One region of the Staphylococcus durrellii genome, then DNA from elsewhere that is predicted to be linked to it. Evidence: a T-box and tRNA genes for the amino acid it is inferred to sense, from the RefSeq annotation. Region 1 holds a T-box; the other regions hold tRNA genes.

Region 1 (5,074 bases):
TTCTATATTTGGCCAACCTAAAGTTGAAAATGGCCATAATGCACTTGAGAACCATGTGTCTAATACATCTGCATCTTGCTCCCAATTCTCAATATCAGTTGGTGGTGTTTCAGATACTAATAACTCACCAGTTTCTTTATGATAATATGCAGGTATTTGATGCCCCCACCATAATTGTCTAGAAATCGTCCAATCTCTAATTTCTTCCATCCAACGATTGAATGTATTTTCAAATCTTGGAGGTACAAATTCGATACGATCATCTGTTTCTTGATTGCTTAAAGCTTGTTCAGCTAATGGTTTCATTTTAACGAACCATTGTGTTGATAAATATGGTTCAACAACTGCTCCTGAACGTTCTGAATGTCCTACTGAATGTTCATGTTCTTCGATTTTGATAACAAGGTCTTGCTCAGTTAAATCTTTCACTAATTGTTCACGACATTCAAAACGATCTAAGCCCTTATATTTACCGGCTAATTCATTCATTTTACCTTCTTCATCCATCACATTAATACGTTCTAAGTTGTGTCTGTTTCCTATTTCAAAGTCATTAGGATCATGGGCAGGTGTTACTTTCATAGCACCACTACCAAATTCCATATCCACATATTCATCTGCTAATATGGGTAAAGTTTTTCCAACTATTGGTAGCGTAACATTTTTACCAATTACATCTTTATAACGCTCGTCATTTGGATTGACAACAATAGCTGTATCACCAAGCATTGTTTCTGGACGTGTCGTAGCAATTTCGATATAGCCTTCTTGATCAGCATATGGATATTTAAAATGATAAAATTTACCCTGTATATCTTCATGTATAACTTCGATGTCAGATAATGCTGTTTTTGCAACAGGGTCCCAGTTAATAATATATTCGCCGCGATAAATTAATCCTTTGTTATACATATCAACAAATACTTTTTTAACGGCTTGATTCAAACCCTCATCTAGAGTAAAACGTTCTCTACTATAATCTAAGCCTAAGCCTAATTTAGACCACTGTTGTCTTATAAAGTTTGCATATTCCTCTTTCCAATCCCAAGCTTTTTCTAAAAATTTTTCGCGGCCTAAATTATGTCTTGTAATGCCTTGTTCGTTTAACTTTGCTTCTACTTTAGCTTGTGTAGCAATACCCGCATGATCCATGCCAGGAAGATATAAAGTGTCGTAACCTTGCATACGTTTCATACGTGTCAATATATCTTGTAACGTCGTATCCCAAGCATGACCTAAATGTAATTTTCCAGTTACATTTGGTGGTGGAATTACTATTGTATATGTTTCTTTAGTGTTATCTTCTTGTGCTTTAAAATATCCATTTTTTACCCATTCATCATAGCGACCCGCTTCAACTTCTTGCGGATTGTACTTAGGTTTCATTTCCATAAAATTACCTCCTTAAAATAAAAACACCCACCCTATAACTATAGGACGGATGTTCCGTGGTACCACCTAAATTCAAGAAATTTATCTTTTCTTGCACTTAATTTCGATTAACGCTCAAACACGCTTTAACCTAATCACGTTTAAAAGTGAGTTCAGCTAAAGTTCAAAGTGGGCTACCTTCAACACTAGAAATTATGCAATCTCACCAACCATGCACTCTCTAAAAATTTCTTTGTATTTACTCTTCCCAATAGACTAATTTGATTTACTTAATTATAGTATAATGTAAAGGACAATAAGTCAATGAAATGGAGTGAATTTATGAATCCTTGCGCGTTCGGCACAAAAGACCCTACGTATATAGATTATCATGATAATCTATGGGGACAACCACTATATGATAGTCTGCAGTTATTTAAATTAATGGCATTAGAATCTCAACATGCTGGTTTATCGTGGCTTACGATATTGAAAAAGAAAGAAGCATATGAAGAAGCTTTTTATAATTTTGACCCAGCAAAAGTTGCTAAAATGACGGAACAAGATATTGATAACTTGATGAACTTTCCTAACATCGTTCACAACAGAAAAAAATTAGAAGCGATAGTAAATCAAGCAAAGGGCTATTTTGCGATAGAAAAGGATTATGGTAGTTTTAGTGAATTTTTATGGTCATACGTCAATCATCAACCATACGATATGCAATACGAAAAGCCTAGTGAACGTATTACAGTAGATGAAACTGCAACGCAACTTTCAAAAAAACTAAAGAACTATGGTTTTAAATTCTTAGGCCCAGTCACTGTTTTCTCATTTTTAGAAGCAGCTGGTTTATATAACGCTCATTTAAAATCATGTCCTAGCAATCCGAATAATCTTAAATAATCACCACAATAAAACATAAGTAAGGTTTGTAATAGCTTACTTATGTTTTTTTGTTGCACGATAGCGTAAATAATAATTTAATAGCGGCGCAATTAAAAAGAGAATGAAGAAAATTCTGAAGATGTGATAACTTGAAATCATTGGCACATCTGCACCAGTTTCAATAGCTACTAGAACAATTTGATTCATTCCTCCTGGTGCAGCACCTAGAAATAAATCATTAATTGTATTATTAGTAAATAGTGAAATAACGTAAACCATTACTAGTGCTAACAGAATGAGCAAGACATTTTGTACAGCTATTGCGACAGCAATTCTACCTTTCATTTGATCTAATAATCTTGATATTTGACTACCGATTCTAATCATATATATTATTTGTGCACCAGCTATAATGTAATTATCTAAAGTAAATGTTAAACCAGTGATTAAATTCCATACTATTAATACAACTATTGGTGCCAACATCTGCTTCGTTGGAAAATTAATTTTACCCATAACAAAATAAACTAAAATAATTAAAATAATGAGCGTTAATATATTGGGTAACGACAATGCTTGTGTTAAATTATGATGCGCTTCTGTACTACTAGAATGACTACTACTTGGTGCTTTAAAGAAATAAGAGATAAACGGTACTAATACTACTACGAATATAATGCGTGATGTCTGAGTTAAACTCACTACCATAATATTTGCATTTTTATCTTCTTCTGCCATAACTAACATTTGGCTTAATGCCCCTGGAACGACACTTAAAATAGCTGTTTCGGTATTAACTTGTGCTATTCTTTTAAATAACAAAGCAATGATTAATGATAAGATTAATAATAATATGGTTACAAGTACTATTGAAAACCAATCGTCTTTAATATCATAAATGACATTTTTAGTAAAAGTTGACCCTATTTGCACCCCTAATAATATTAATCCTAACTCACTAAGCCAAGATGGCCATTTTATTTCTAAATGTAATACTTTAGTAGCTATAATAGTTGCTATAATTGGTCCAAACATAAAAGGTAGTAAAATATGTGCTGCCTGTAATAACAAACTAATTAAAATAGCTAAAATCAAAACAATGATATTATTACGAAAATACTTTGTCATATCTAAACTCAACTTTCATTATAATAGCTTTACTTTAGCTGAAATTCACACTATTTAAATTGATTGTATCATATTATTATTAACGTTTTATAACTCATTACAATTAATTTTTATATGATAAAAGCATCTTCTAAACGAAAACTAAAGATAAGTTTTTATTTTTTGTTTGAGATACATGTGTGTTGTTATTATTAAACATTACACTTAAATAGTTCAATTAGTCCATTTTGTGATGATGAGCCTAAACATAATTTAAACAACTCATGAGCTTCAGCCGCATCAACGGCATCTAACATAGCTAAATTCGTTCCTTATTTAATTTTATATAATGCAATTAAATATATGTTTAATTTGTATAATAAAAAAGTAGTTACATTAAGTAACTACTTTTTAAACTAACAAAATTTATTTATGATTAAACAATTCTACTTAATGCAGTATCGAATGCTTGTATTGTTTTATTAATATCTTCTTCAGTATGCGCAAGAGATAAGAATGTTCCTTCAAACTGTGAAGGCGGTAAGAATACACCTTCTTTAGCCATTTCTCTATACATTTCACCAAATAAATTTAAATCACTTGTATTAGCTTCGTCAAAATTAGTAACAGGGCCTTCATTTAGGAAGTAACCTATCATAGAACCTGCACGGTTTATTGTAATCGGAACATTGTGTTTCGCAAAGACTTCTTTAAGACCATTTTCTAATATATCACCTAGATGATTAAAATAATCATAAGATTCTGGAGTTAACTGACTAAGCGTTTCATAGCCACTTGTCATCGCTAACGGGTTACCAGATAATGTACCGGCTTGATAAATATCGCCTGCAGGAGCAATTTGATCCATAATTTCTTTTTTACCACCAAATGCTCCAACTGGTAGGCCCCCACCAATAACTTTACCTAGACACGTTAAATCAGGCGTTACATTAAAGTAGCCTTGGGCACAGTTATAACCAACTCTGAAACCAGTCATGACTTCATCAAAAATTAACAGCGAACTATATTCAGTGGTAATGTCTCTTAAACCTTGTAAAAAGCCATTTTTTGGAGGCACTACACCCATGTTACCTGCGACGGGTTCTACAATAACACCTGCAATATCATCACCAAATTGTTCGAAAGCTGTACGAATTGCATCTAAATCATTATAAGGTACAGTAATTGTATTTTTAGCGATGCCTTCTGGTACTCCTGGTGAATCTGGTAGACCTAAAGTAGCAACACCAGAACCAGCTTTTATAAGTAAGGAATCACTGTGCCCATGATAACAGCCTTCAAATTTAACTATTTTATTACGACCTGTATAGCCACGCGCTAATCTTAAAGTATCCAATGTCGCTTCAGTTCCTGAAGATACCATTCTAACTTTTTCAATAGAAGGAACTCTATCGATTACAATTTGCGCTAAATCATTTTCTTTAATCGTTGATGCACCAAAGCTCGTACCATTATCTACGGCTTCATGTAATTTTTCGATAACTTGCTTATTTTTATGACCTAAAATTAAAGGTCCCCAGCTTAATACGTAATCAATATATTCATTACCATCTATATCGTAGATTTTTGAGCCTTCACCATGGTCCATAAAGATGGCAGGTGTATCTACAGATTTAAATGCTCTAACTGGACTGTTTACTCCACCTGGCATTAAATCTTTGGCGACTTCCATCTGTTGTACTGATTT
Region 2 (5,074 bases), 420 kb from region 1:
TGCTCATAGAGTATTCAAAGATTGTACATTGAAAACTAGATAAGTAAGTAAAAATAGATTTTACCAAGCAAAACCGAGTGAATTAGAGTTTTTAAAAGCTTGAATTCAAACTAAAATAATCGCTAGTGTTCGAAAGAACACTCACAGATTAATAACATTTTGGGTTTTGAGTTAAACATTGCGTTTGACTTAAAAACAAAAAGATTAAGTTATTAAGGGCGCACGGTGGATGCCTTGGCACTAGAAGCCGAAGAAGGACGTTACTAACGACGATATGCTTTGGGGAGCTGTAAGTAAGCGTTGATCCAGAGATTTCCGAATGGGGAAACCCTACACGAGTCATGTCGTGTAATCAACATGTGAATACATAGCATGTTTGAAGGCATACCCGGAGAACTGAAACATCTTAGTACCCGGAGGAAGAGAAAGAAAAATCGATTCCCTGAGTAGCGGCGAGCGAAACGGGAACAGCCCAAACCAACAAGCTTGCTTGTTGGGGTTGTAGGACACTCTATACGGAGTTACAAAAGTTATTGTTAGACGAAGCATCTGGAAAGATGCATCAAAGAAGGTAATAATCCTGTAGTCGAAAACGATAGCACTCTTGAGTGGATCCTGAGTACGACGGAGCACGTGAAATTCCGTCGGAATCTGGGAGGACCATCTCCCAAGGCTAAATACTCTCTAGTGACCGATAGTGAACCAGTACCGTGAGGGAAAGGTGAAAAGTACCCCGGAAGGGGAGTGAAAGAGAACTTGAAACCGTGTGCTTACAAGTAGTCAGAGCCCGTTAATGGGTGATGGCGTGCCTTTTGTAGAATGAACCGGCGAGTTACGATTTGATGCAAGGTTAAGCAGGAAATGTGGAGCCGTAGCGAAAGCGAGTCTGAATAGGGCGTTGAGTATTTGGTCGTAGACCCGAAACCAGGTGATCTACCCATGACCAGGTTGAAGTTCAGGTAACACTGAATGGAGGACCGAACCGACTTACGTTGAAAAGTGAGCGGATGAGTTGTGGGTAGCGGAGAAATTCCAATCGAACCTGGAGATAGCTGGTTCTCTCCGAAATAGCTTTAGGGCTAGCCTCAAGTGATGATTATTGGAGGTAGAGCACTGTTTGGACGAGGGGCCCTTATCGGGTTACCGAATTCAGACAAACTCCGAATGCCAATCAATTTAACTTGGGAGTCAGAACATGGGTGATAAGGTCCGTGTTCGAAAGGGAAACAGCCCAGACCACCAGCTAAGGTCCCAAAATATATGTTAAGTGGAAAAGGATGTGGCGTTGCCCAGACAACTAGGATGTTGGCTTAGAAGCAGCCATCATTTAAAGAGTGCGTAATAGCTCACTAGTCGAGTGACACTGCGCCGAAAATGTACCGGGGCTAAACATATTACCGAAGCTGTGGATTGTCCGTAGGACAATGGTAGGAGAGCGTTCTAAGGGCGTTGAAGCATGATCGCAAGGACATGTGGAGCGCTTAGAAGTGAGAATGCCGGTGTGAGTAGCGAAAGACGGGTGAGAATCCCGTCCACCGATTGACTAAGGTTTCCAGAGGAAGGCTCGTCCGCTCTGGGTTAGTCGGGACCTAAGCTGAGGCCGATAGGCGTAGGCGATGGATAACAGGTTGATATTCCTGTACCACCTAAATTCGTTTTAAGCGATGGGGGGACGCAGTAGGATAGGCGAAGCGTGCTGTTGGAGTGCACGTCCAAGCAGTAAGACTGAGTGTTAGGCAAATCCGGCACTCATAAGGTCAAGCTGTGATGGGGAGAGGAAATTGTTTCCTCGAGTCGTTGATTTCACACTGCCAAGAAAAGCCTCTAGCTAGAATATTAGGTGCCCGTACCGCAAACCGACACAGGTAGTCAAGATGAGAATTCTAAGGTGAGCGAGCGAACTCTCGTTAAGGAACTCGGCAAAATGACCCCGTAACTTCGGGAGAAGGGGTGCTCTCTAGGGTTAACGCCCGGGAGAGCCGCAGTGAATAGGCCCAAGCGACTGTTTATCAAAAACACAGGTCTCTGCTAAACCGTAAGGTGATGTATAGGGGCTGACGCCTGCCCGGTGCTGGAAGGTTAAGAGGAGTGGTTAGCTTCTGCGAAGCTACGAATCGAAGCCCCAGTAAACGGCGGCCGTAACTATAACGGTCCTAAGGTAGCGAAATTCCTTGTCGGGTAAGTTCCGACCCGCACGAAAGGCGTAACGATTTGGGCACTGTCTCAACGAGAGACTCGGTGAAATCATAGTACCTGTGAAGATGCAGGTTACCCGCGACAGGACGGAAAGACCCCGTGGAGCTTTACTGCAGTCTGATATTGAAATTCGGCACAGTTTGTACAGGATAGGTAGGAGCCTTAGAAACGTGAACGCTAGTTTACGTGGAGGCGTTGGTGGGATACTACCCTCGCTGTGTTGGATTTCTAACCCGCACCATTTAGCATGGTGGGAGACAGTGTCAGATGGGCAGTTTGACTGGGGCGGTCGCCTCCTAAAGAGTAACGGAGGCGCTCAAAGGTTCCCTCAGAATGGTTGGAAATCATTCACAGAGTGTAAAGGCATAAGGGAGCTTGACTGCGAGACTTACAAGTCGAGCAGGGTCGAAAGACGGACTTAGTGATCCGGTGGTTCCGCATGGAAGGGCCATCGCTCAACGGATAAAAGCTACCCCGGGGATAACAGGCTTATCTCCCCCAAGAGTTCACATCGACGGGGAGGTTTGGCACCTCGATGTCGGCTCATCGCATCCTGGGGCTGTAGTCGGTCCCAAGGGTTGGGCTGTTCGCCCATTAAAGCGGTACGCGAGCTGGGTTCAGAACGTCGTGAGACAGTTCGGTCCCTATCCGTCGTGGGCGTAGGAAATTTGAGAGGAGCTGTCCTTAGTACGAGAGGACCGGGATGGACATACCTCTGGTGTACCAGTTGTCGTGCCAACGGCATCGCTGGGTAGCTATGTATGGACGGGATAAGTGCTGAAAGCATCTAAGCATGAAGCCCCCCTCAAGATGAGATTTCCCAACTTCGGTTATAAGATCCCTCAAAGATGATGAGGTTAATAGGTTCGAGGTGGAAGCATGGCGACATGTGGAGCTGACGAATACTAATCGATCGAAGACTTAATCAATTTTTAAATGTTTTGATTGGTTGATTTATATTTACTTACTATCTAGTTTTGAATGTATAAATGTTATACATCATTGTCTGGTGACAATGGCAAGGAGGTCACACCTGTTCCCATGCCGAACACAGAAGTTAAGCTCCTTAGCGCCGATGGTAGTCGGATTTACATCCCGCTAGAGTAGGACGTTGCCAGGCAATATTATTATTCCACAGTAGCTCAGTGGTAGAGCTATCGGCTGTTAACCGATCGGTCGTAGGTTCGAGTCCTACCTGTGGAGCCATATGGCCCCGTGGTCAAGCGGTTAAGACACCGCCCTTTCACGGCGGTAACACGGGTTCGAGTCCCGTCGGGGTCATTACATATTGGAGAATTAGCTCAGCTGGGAGAGCATCTGCCTTACAAGCAGGGGGTCGGCGGTTCGAACCCGTCATTCTCCACCATTTAAGTTTAATAAGCACGGAGGGGTAGCGAAGTGGCTAAACGCGGCGGACTGTAAATCCGCTCCTTCGGGTTCGGCAGTTCGAATCTGCCCCCCTCCACCATTATTGGGCTATAGCCAAGCGGTAAGGCAACGGACTTTGACTCCGTCACGCGCTGGTTCGAATCCAGCTAGCCCAGCCATTTTTGAGCCATTAGCTCAGTTGGTAGAGCATCTGACTTTTAATCAGAGGGTCAGAGGTTCGAATCCTCTATGGCTCACTTGTAAAACACTTCTTAGGAAGTGTTTTTTTTTATGAATTTCTTTATACAAATTTAAACGAGATTTATGCAAGAACTAGGACTATAATGAATGTTCAAACGTTTTAATGTTTTTATATGTAAAATCTTCTTGATGCGTTGTAATACAAGGCTTTGATTAGCTTGAAAGTTTAATCTGAATAACGTATTCTAGGATTAAAATGAATGCAAAGGGGTTTTAAATCTATGAAAAACATTAATATTATTGGGGCACCATCGACATTTGGGCAAAGGAAATTAGGGGTAAACTTTGGACCGGATGCAATAAGATACGCAGGTATAGTTGATCGTATTAGACGTATTGGTTATACAGTCGTAGATAAAGGTAATGTAAAAGTTCCTGAAATCAATTTGGACAAGTTTAATTCAGAACAAGAAGGATTAAGAAATATTGACGAAATCTTACAAGTGTCTGAAAACTTGAGTAATGCAGTGTCTGACAGTATACAAGACGGTGCCTTTCCATTAATATTAGGTGGCGATCATTCGATAGCTATTGGTTCTATTTCTGGTATAAGTAAACATTATGATAATTTAGGTGTCATTTGGTATGATGCCCATGGAGATTTAAATGTTCCTGAAGAATCACCATCAGGTAATATCCATGGCATGCCTTTAAGAATTTTAGCAGGTGATGGCGATGATAGATTAGTAAATATTTCTAATTATGCACCTAAAGTTAAACCTGAAAATATTGTTTTAATAGGTATGCGAGACTTGGACACTGGTGAGCGAGAATATATTAAAAATAATAATATTAATACATATACAATGGCTGATATTGATAGATTAGGTATTCAACAGGTTATTAATGAATCGATTGATCATCTTAAAGATAAAACAGATGGCATTCATTTATCATTAGATGTGGACGCATTAGATCCAGTCGAAACACCTGGTACTGGAACTAGAGTTTTAGGTGGTTTGAATTATAGAGAAAGCCATTTTGCATTAGAACTTCTACATAATACTCAACTTATCACTTCAATGGATTTAGTTGAAGTTAATCCATTAATCGATAAAAATAATCATACTGCAGAACAGGCAGTTGGACTTGTAGGAAGTTTCTTTGGTGAAACTTTGCTATAGTATGTTTTATGAATTACTACTTAAAGACATAACACTATAATGAATAATATAAAATTTAACTATGCCCAAATTGATATATTTGGGCATAGATTTTTTTACTCAGTGTAAGTGAAGGATCTAACAGT
Region 3 (5,074 bases), 1.0 Mb from region 1:
CCTACGTATTACCGCGGCTGCTGGCACGTAGTTAGCCGTGGCTTTCTGATTAGGTACCGTCAAGATGCGCACAGTTACTTACGCACATGTTCTTCCCTAATAACAGAGCTTTACGATCCGAAGACCTTCATCACTCACGCGGCGTTGCTCCGTCAGGCTTTCGCCCATTGCGGAAGATTCCCTACTGCTGCCTCCCGTAGGAGTCTGGACCGTGTCTCAGTTCCAGTGTGGCCGATCACCCTCTCAGGTCGGCTACGTATCGTTGCCTTGGTAAGCCGTTACCTTACCAACTAGCTAATACGGCGCGGGTCCATCTATAAGTGATAGCAAAACCATCTTTCACTGTAGAACCATGCGGTTCTACATGTTATCCGGCATTAGCTTCGGTTTCCCGAAGTTATTCCAGTCTTATAGGTAGGTTACCCACGTGTTACTCACCCGTCCGCCGCTAACGTCAAAGGAGCAAGCTCCTTATCTGTTCGCTCGACTTGCATGTATTAGGCACGCCGCCAGCGTTCATCCTGAGCCAGGATCAAACTCTCCATAAAAAATTATGATGTTTGATTAGCTCATAAAATACTAATTTGTGTGTTATCTCTAACACGTTTAAACCAACGATTATATCGTTGCGTTTGGAATTAACGTTGACATATTGCAATTCAGTTTTCAATGTTCATTTGTTTAATCAAAATGATGGTGGAGACTAGCGGGATCGAACCGCTGACCTCCTGCGTGCAAAGCAGGCGCTCTCCCATCTGAGCTAAGCCCCCATTTAGTAAACAAGAGTCGGGAAGACAGGATTCGAACCTGCGACCCCTTGGTCCCAAACCAAGTGCTCTACCAAGCTGAGCTACTTCCCGTATTTAATTAAAAATTTATAAAATGGCGCGCCCGATAGGAGTCGAACCCATAGCCTCTTGATCCGTAGTCAAACGCTCTATCCAATTGAGCTACGGGCGCATTTCATAAAAAAGATGGTGCCGAGGACCGGAATCGAACCGGTACGGTAATTACTTACCGCAGGATTTTAAGTCCTGTGCGTCTGCCAGTTCCGCCACCCCGGCAAAAAAATGGAGCAGAAGACGGGATTCGAACCCGCGACCCCGACCTTGGCAAGGTCGTATTCTACCGCTGAACTACTTCTGCATATCCAAAATAACTTAATGATTTTGAATCTGGATGAGCCATAGAGGATTCGAACCTCTGACCCTCTGATTAAAAGTCAGATGCTCTACCAACTGAGCTAATGGCTCATGAGATGGTGCCGGCCAGAGGACTTGAACCCCCAACCTACTGATTACAAGTCAGTTGCTCTACCAGTTGAGCTAGGCCGGCACAATATCAAATTGAGAAATGGTGGAGAATGACGGGTTCGAACCGCCGACCCTCTGCTTGTAAGGCAGATGCTCTCCCAGCTGAGCTAATTCTCCGATTTGTTTATTGCCTGGCAACGTCCTACTCTAGCGGGATGTAAATCCGACTACCATCGGCGCTAAGGAGCTTAACTTCTGTGTTCGGCATGGGAACAGGTGTGACCTCCTTGCCATTGTCACCAGACAAATTAACTTACTTTATTAATAATACACATTTTATTTATTGTTTTCAATAGTCAATTTTACACTTTGAAATTACAACTGAGTTATGTATAAAAAGTACGAACAGATCTTCAATCGCTTGTTTTTTGCGACTTTTATATAATACTTGATTTCGTAATACTTGTCAATGCTTTTTTAACTGAATTTTATTCTTTATATTATGTATTAGTCATATTAAACACTTTTTTCTCGACTTGAATAAGTCTATCACAGATTCGTATATATTTCTATTCCTTTTTCAACTACAATTTTATCTTAATTGTGTAAATATGCGCACAAAGTATATTTTAAAGCTTGTTGTTTTTGCAAAAAGAAGATTTAAAAAATAAAAAACAGTTCTCATCCCAAAATTTTGGGAAGGAACTGTTTTTATTAATTATTTTTGTCTCATATAAGGGAACAATAATACGTCTCTAATTGAAGCTGAGTTTGTTAATAGCATTACAAGTCTATCGATACCTATACCAAGTCCACCTGTTGGAGGCATGCCGTATTCTAATGCTTCAATGAAATCCTCGTCCATTTCATGTGCTTCGTCATTACCTTGAGCTTTTTCAACTAATTGAGCCTCAAATCTCTCTCTTTGATCTATTGGATCATTAAGTTCAGTAAATGCATTGCCATGCTCTCTACCTACTATGAACAATTCAAAACGATCAGTAAATCTTGGGTCTTCTGGATTTTTCTTAGCTAATGGAGAAATTTCAATTGGATGTCCATATATAAATGTAGGTTGAATTAATGTTTCTTCAACTTTTTGTTCAAAAAACTCATTCAAAATATGTCCATATTTCATTGATTCTGTAATATCAATCCCATGTTCTTTAGCTAAATTTTTCGCTTCTTCTGTAGTTTCGACTTCATAAAAGTTTACTCCAGTAACTTCTTTAACTGCATCTACCATGTGTACACGATTCCAGCTTGATTCTAAATCAATAGTGTCTTCTCCATATTGAACTTTTGCAGTTCCTAATACATTTTGAGCAATTTCTCTAATCATAGATTCTGTTAAGTCCATGATATCAACATAGTCAGCGTAAGCTTCGTATAATTCAATCATAGTGAATTCAGGGTTATGTCTAGTAGACACGCCTTCATTTCTAAATACGCGTCCAATTTCGTATACCTTTTCAAGTCCACCTACAATTAAGCGTTTTAAATGTAATTCAATGGCTATACGCATATATAACGTAGCGTCTAGTGCATTATGGTGCGTTACGAAAGGTCTCGCTGCAGCACCACCAGCGATTTGGTGCATCATTGGTGTTTCTACTTCTAAGAAACCTTTTTTATTTAAGTAGTTACGCATTTCTTGCAAAATTTTACTGCGATTAATAAATGTTTGCGTACTATCTTGGTTCGTAATTAAGTCTAAGTATCGTTGACGGTAACGTTGTTCTATATCTTGTAGGCCGTGGAATTTATCTGGTAATGGTCTTAATGCTTTAGTTAATAAAGTAAAAGATTTAGCTTTTACAGATAATTCACCTGTATTTGTTTTGAACATTACGCCTTCAACACCAACAATATCTCCTAGGTCAGTCCCTTTCCATAAATCAAATTGTTCTTCTCCAATTTGGTCTTTTCTTACGTATATTTGAATTTGGCCAGTTAAATCTTGCACATGTGCAAAGCCCGCTTTACCTTTACCTCTTTTTGTCATTAAGCGTCCAGCGATTACCACACTGCTCTCATCTTCTTTGTCATGTAATTCTTCTTTAGATAAATGATCCCACTCTTCATGTAATACTTCTGCTGTAGCTGAACGGTCGAATCGTTTGCCGAATGGATCGACACCTAAATCATATAGTTCTTGCATTTTTTGACGACGGACCTGCATTTGGTCATTCATTTCTTCTGACATTAACTTTCTCTCCTTTATGCTTGTTGTTCTATTTTGTCATTAGACATTTTTTAGCTTGGAATTCTTGTAATATAACTATCATTCTTGTTCTGTTTCGGCTTAGTCTTACTATTTTCTTGCCACGCCGTTAATACGAACACCTTTTAGATACCTTGAATCATGTTTAAGTATTTCCATAGCGCCAGCTTTTCATTATTTAATTCTACTAAACGATGTCAATGTAATAAAGCAATTTTCACTTTATTTTGTAGAGTTAGTTCAATAATGATTTTTCAGCTTCTAAATAACGGACTGTACTTAGTATTATTAAATTAAGTTACTTTGTCATTTACCATTTATTCTTCACACTGTGGCTATACCAAATTCTTTACAGCATGTCTGAAAACAAAGTTAAAAACATTATTTATTAGACTCTCATTGTTTATACTTCTTGACTGTATCATCGGGTATAACTAGGTCAGCAATACTCAGTTGCGTGTGTGGTTCTACGACATTTGCTGCTATATCGTTTAAAGGCGTTAAGACAAATGCTCTTTCCCTCATTCTCGGGTGAGGGACTGTCAAAGTTTCTTCTTCAATAATTTCATTCTCATATAATAGAATATCTACGTCTAACGTTCTTGGTCCCCAACGAACATCTCTGACACGATGTAGTTGATGTTCAGTATAAAAGCATTGCTGTAACAATTGTTGTGGTGTAAGTATTGTCTTTACTTCAATACATAAATTTAAAAAGTATGGTTGCTCTACGTAACCCACTGGCTCAGTTTCATAAACTGGTGATATTTGTGAAACTTGCACACCATCCGCATTATCCAAAATCTTTATAGCAGACTCTAATTGTTCTAACCTATCTCCTACATTGCTACCCAAACCTAAATATGCCGTTTTCATCAATGATTTCCCCTAACGATTTCTATACCTACACCGTCATAATGACCTTGTATTGGAGGATTTGCTTTAGTTATTCTCACTTTAGTTTCCATTACACGATTATAGTGTGAATTTATACGTTTTGCAATACGTTCAGCTAGATGCTCTAATAAGTTTACCGGTGAACCTTCCATAATAGCTTTAACATCCTCGAAGACCTCACCATAATGTACAGTATCTAATACATCATCGGATTCCCCTGCTTCTTTTAAATCTATACTCAGCGTAATATCTACAATAAAGATTTGACCTATTTTATTTTCTTCAGGTAATGCACCATGATACCCATAAAACTGTAAGCCTTTAAGAAAAATCGTGTCGCTCATCTTCATTCTCCTTTAAAAAATCCATACTTTGACCAATACGTACATTTAATCCTACATTGTGAACTCTTACGCCACTAATGCCTTTCATTATACCATATGCAGTCGTAGCTGCTGTTGCTTCGTCACGTTCAGTTGGCGCTGTATTTTGACCAATCATTTCTTTAACGAATCGTTTTCTACTTGTAGCCAGTAACACTGGATATTCTGTCGCTACTAATTCGTCTAGCCTAGCCATTACTTCTTGTTCTTCCTGGCGTGTTTTCGCAAATCCAATACCAGGGTCTAGCCATATTTTGTGTTTTGGTATACCGGCCATTTCGGCTTTATTGGCTTGTTTTAATAAGTATACCAACATC

What was found. The T-box of region 1 lies ahead of ISP02_RS05585 (valine--tRNA ligase). A T-box ahead of a tRNA ligase gene usually reads a tRNA of that ligase, here a tRNA-Val.
Region 2: it has a tRNA-Val gene. The T-box ahead of ISP02_RS05585 (valine--tRNA ligase) is inferred to sense a tRNA for this amino acid. The anticodon was not compared.
Region 3: it has a tRNA-Val gene. The T-box ahead of ISP02_RS05585 (valine--tRNA ligase) is inferred to sense a tRNA for this amino acid. The anticodon was not compared.

What each region holds. Positions count from the first base shown of each region.
Region 1 is NZ_JADIIO010000001.1:1,150,678-1,155,751, reverse strand. It holds gene ISP02_RS05585 (valine--tRNA ligase) at 1-1,392, opposite strand, end outside; T-box leader at 1,431-1,656, opposite strand; gene ISP02_RS05580 (DNA-3-methyladenine glycosylase I) at 1,714-2,277, shown strand; gene ISP02_RS05575 (AbrB family transcriptional regulator) at 2,314-3,387, opposite strand; gene hemL (glutamate-1-semialdehyde 2,1-aminomutase) at 3,803-5,074, opposite strand, start outside.
Region 2 is NZ_JADIIO010000001.1:726,303-731,376, forward strand. It holds rRNA gene ISP02_RS03350 (23S ribosomal RNA) at 203-3,125, shown strand; rRNA gene rrf (5S ribosomal RNA) at 3,202-3,316, shown strand; tRNA gene ISP02_RS03360 (tRNA-Asn) at 3,328-3,402, shown strand; tRNA gene ISP02_RS03365 (tRNA-Glu) at 3,406-3,477, shown strand; tRNA gene ISP02_RS03370 (tRNA-Val) at 3,487-3,562, shown strand; tRNA gene ISP02_RS03375 (tRNA-Tyr) at 3,581-3,664, shown strand; tRNA gene ISP02_RS03380 (tRNA-Gln) at 3,669-3,743, shown strand; tRNA gene ISP02_RS03385 (tRNA-Lys) at 3,749-3,821, shown strand; gene rocF (arginase) at 4,047-4,949, shown strand.
Region 3 is NZ_JADIIO010000001.1:2,192,528-2,197,601, forward strand. It holds rRNA gene ISP02_RS10590 (16S ribosomal RNA) at 1-548, opposite strand, end outside; tRNA gene ISP02_RS10595 (tRNA-Ala) at 695-770, opposite strand; tRNA gene ISP02_RS10600 (tRNA-Pro) at 787-860, opposite strand; tRNA gene ISP02_RS10605 (tRNA-Arg) at 884-960, opposite strand; tRNA gene ISP02_RS10610 (tRNA-Leu) at 976-1,064, opposite strand; tRNA gene ISP02_RS10615 (tRNA-Gly) at 1,072-1,146, opposite strand; tRNA gene ISP02_RS10620 (tRNA-Lys) at 1,181-1,253, opposite strand; tRNA gene ISP02_RS10625 (tRNA-Thr) at 1,260-1,335, opposite strand; tRNA gene ISP02_RS10630 (tRNA-Val) at 1,355-1,430, opposite strand; rRNA gene rrf (5S ribosomal RNA) at 1,443-1,557, opposite strand; gene lysS (lysine--tRNA ligase) at 1,972-3,459, opposite strand; gene folK (2-amino-4-hydroxy-6-hydroxymethyldihydropteridine diphosphokinase) at 3,874-4,353, opposite strand; gene folB (dihydroneopterin aldolase) at 4,353-4,718, opposite strand; gene folP (dihydropteroate synthase) at 4,696-5,074, opposite strand, start outside.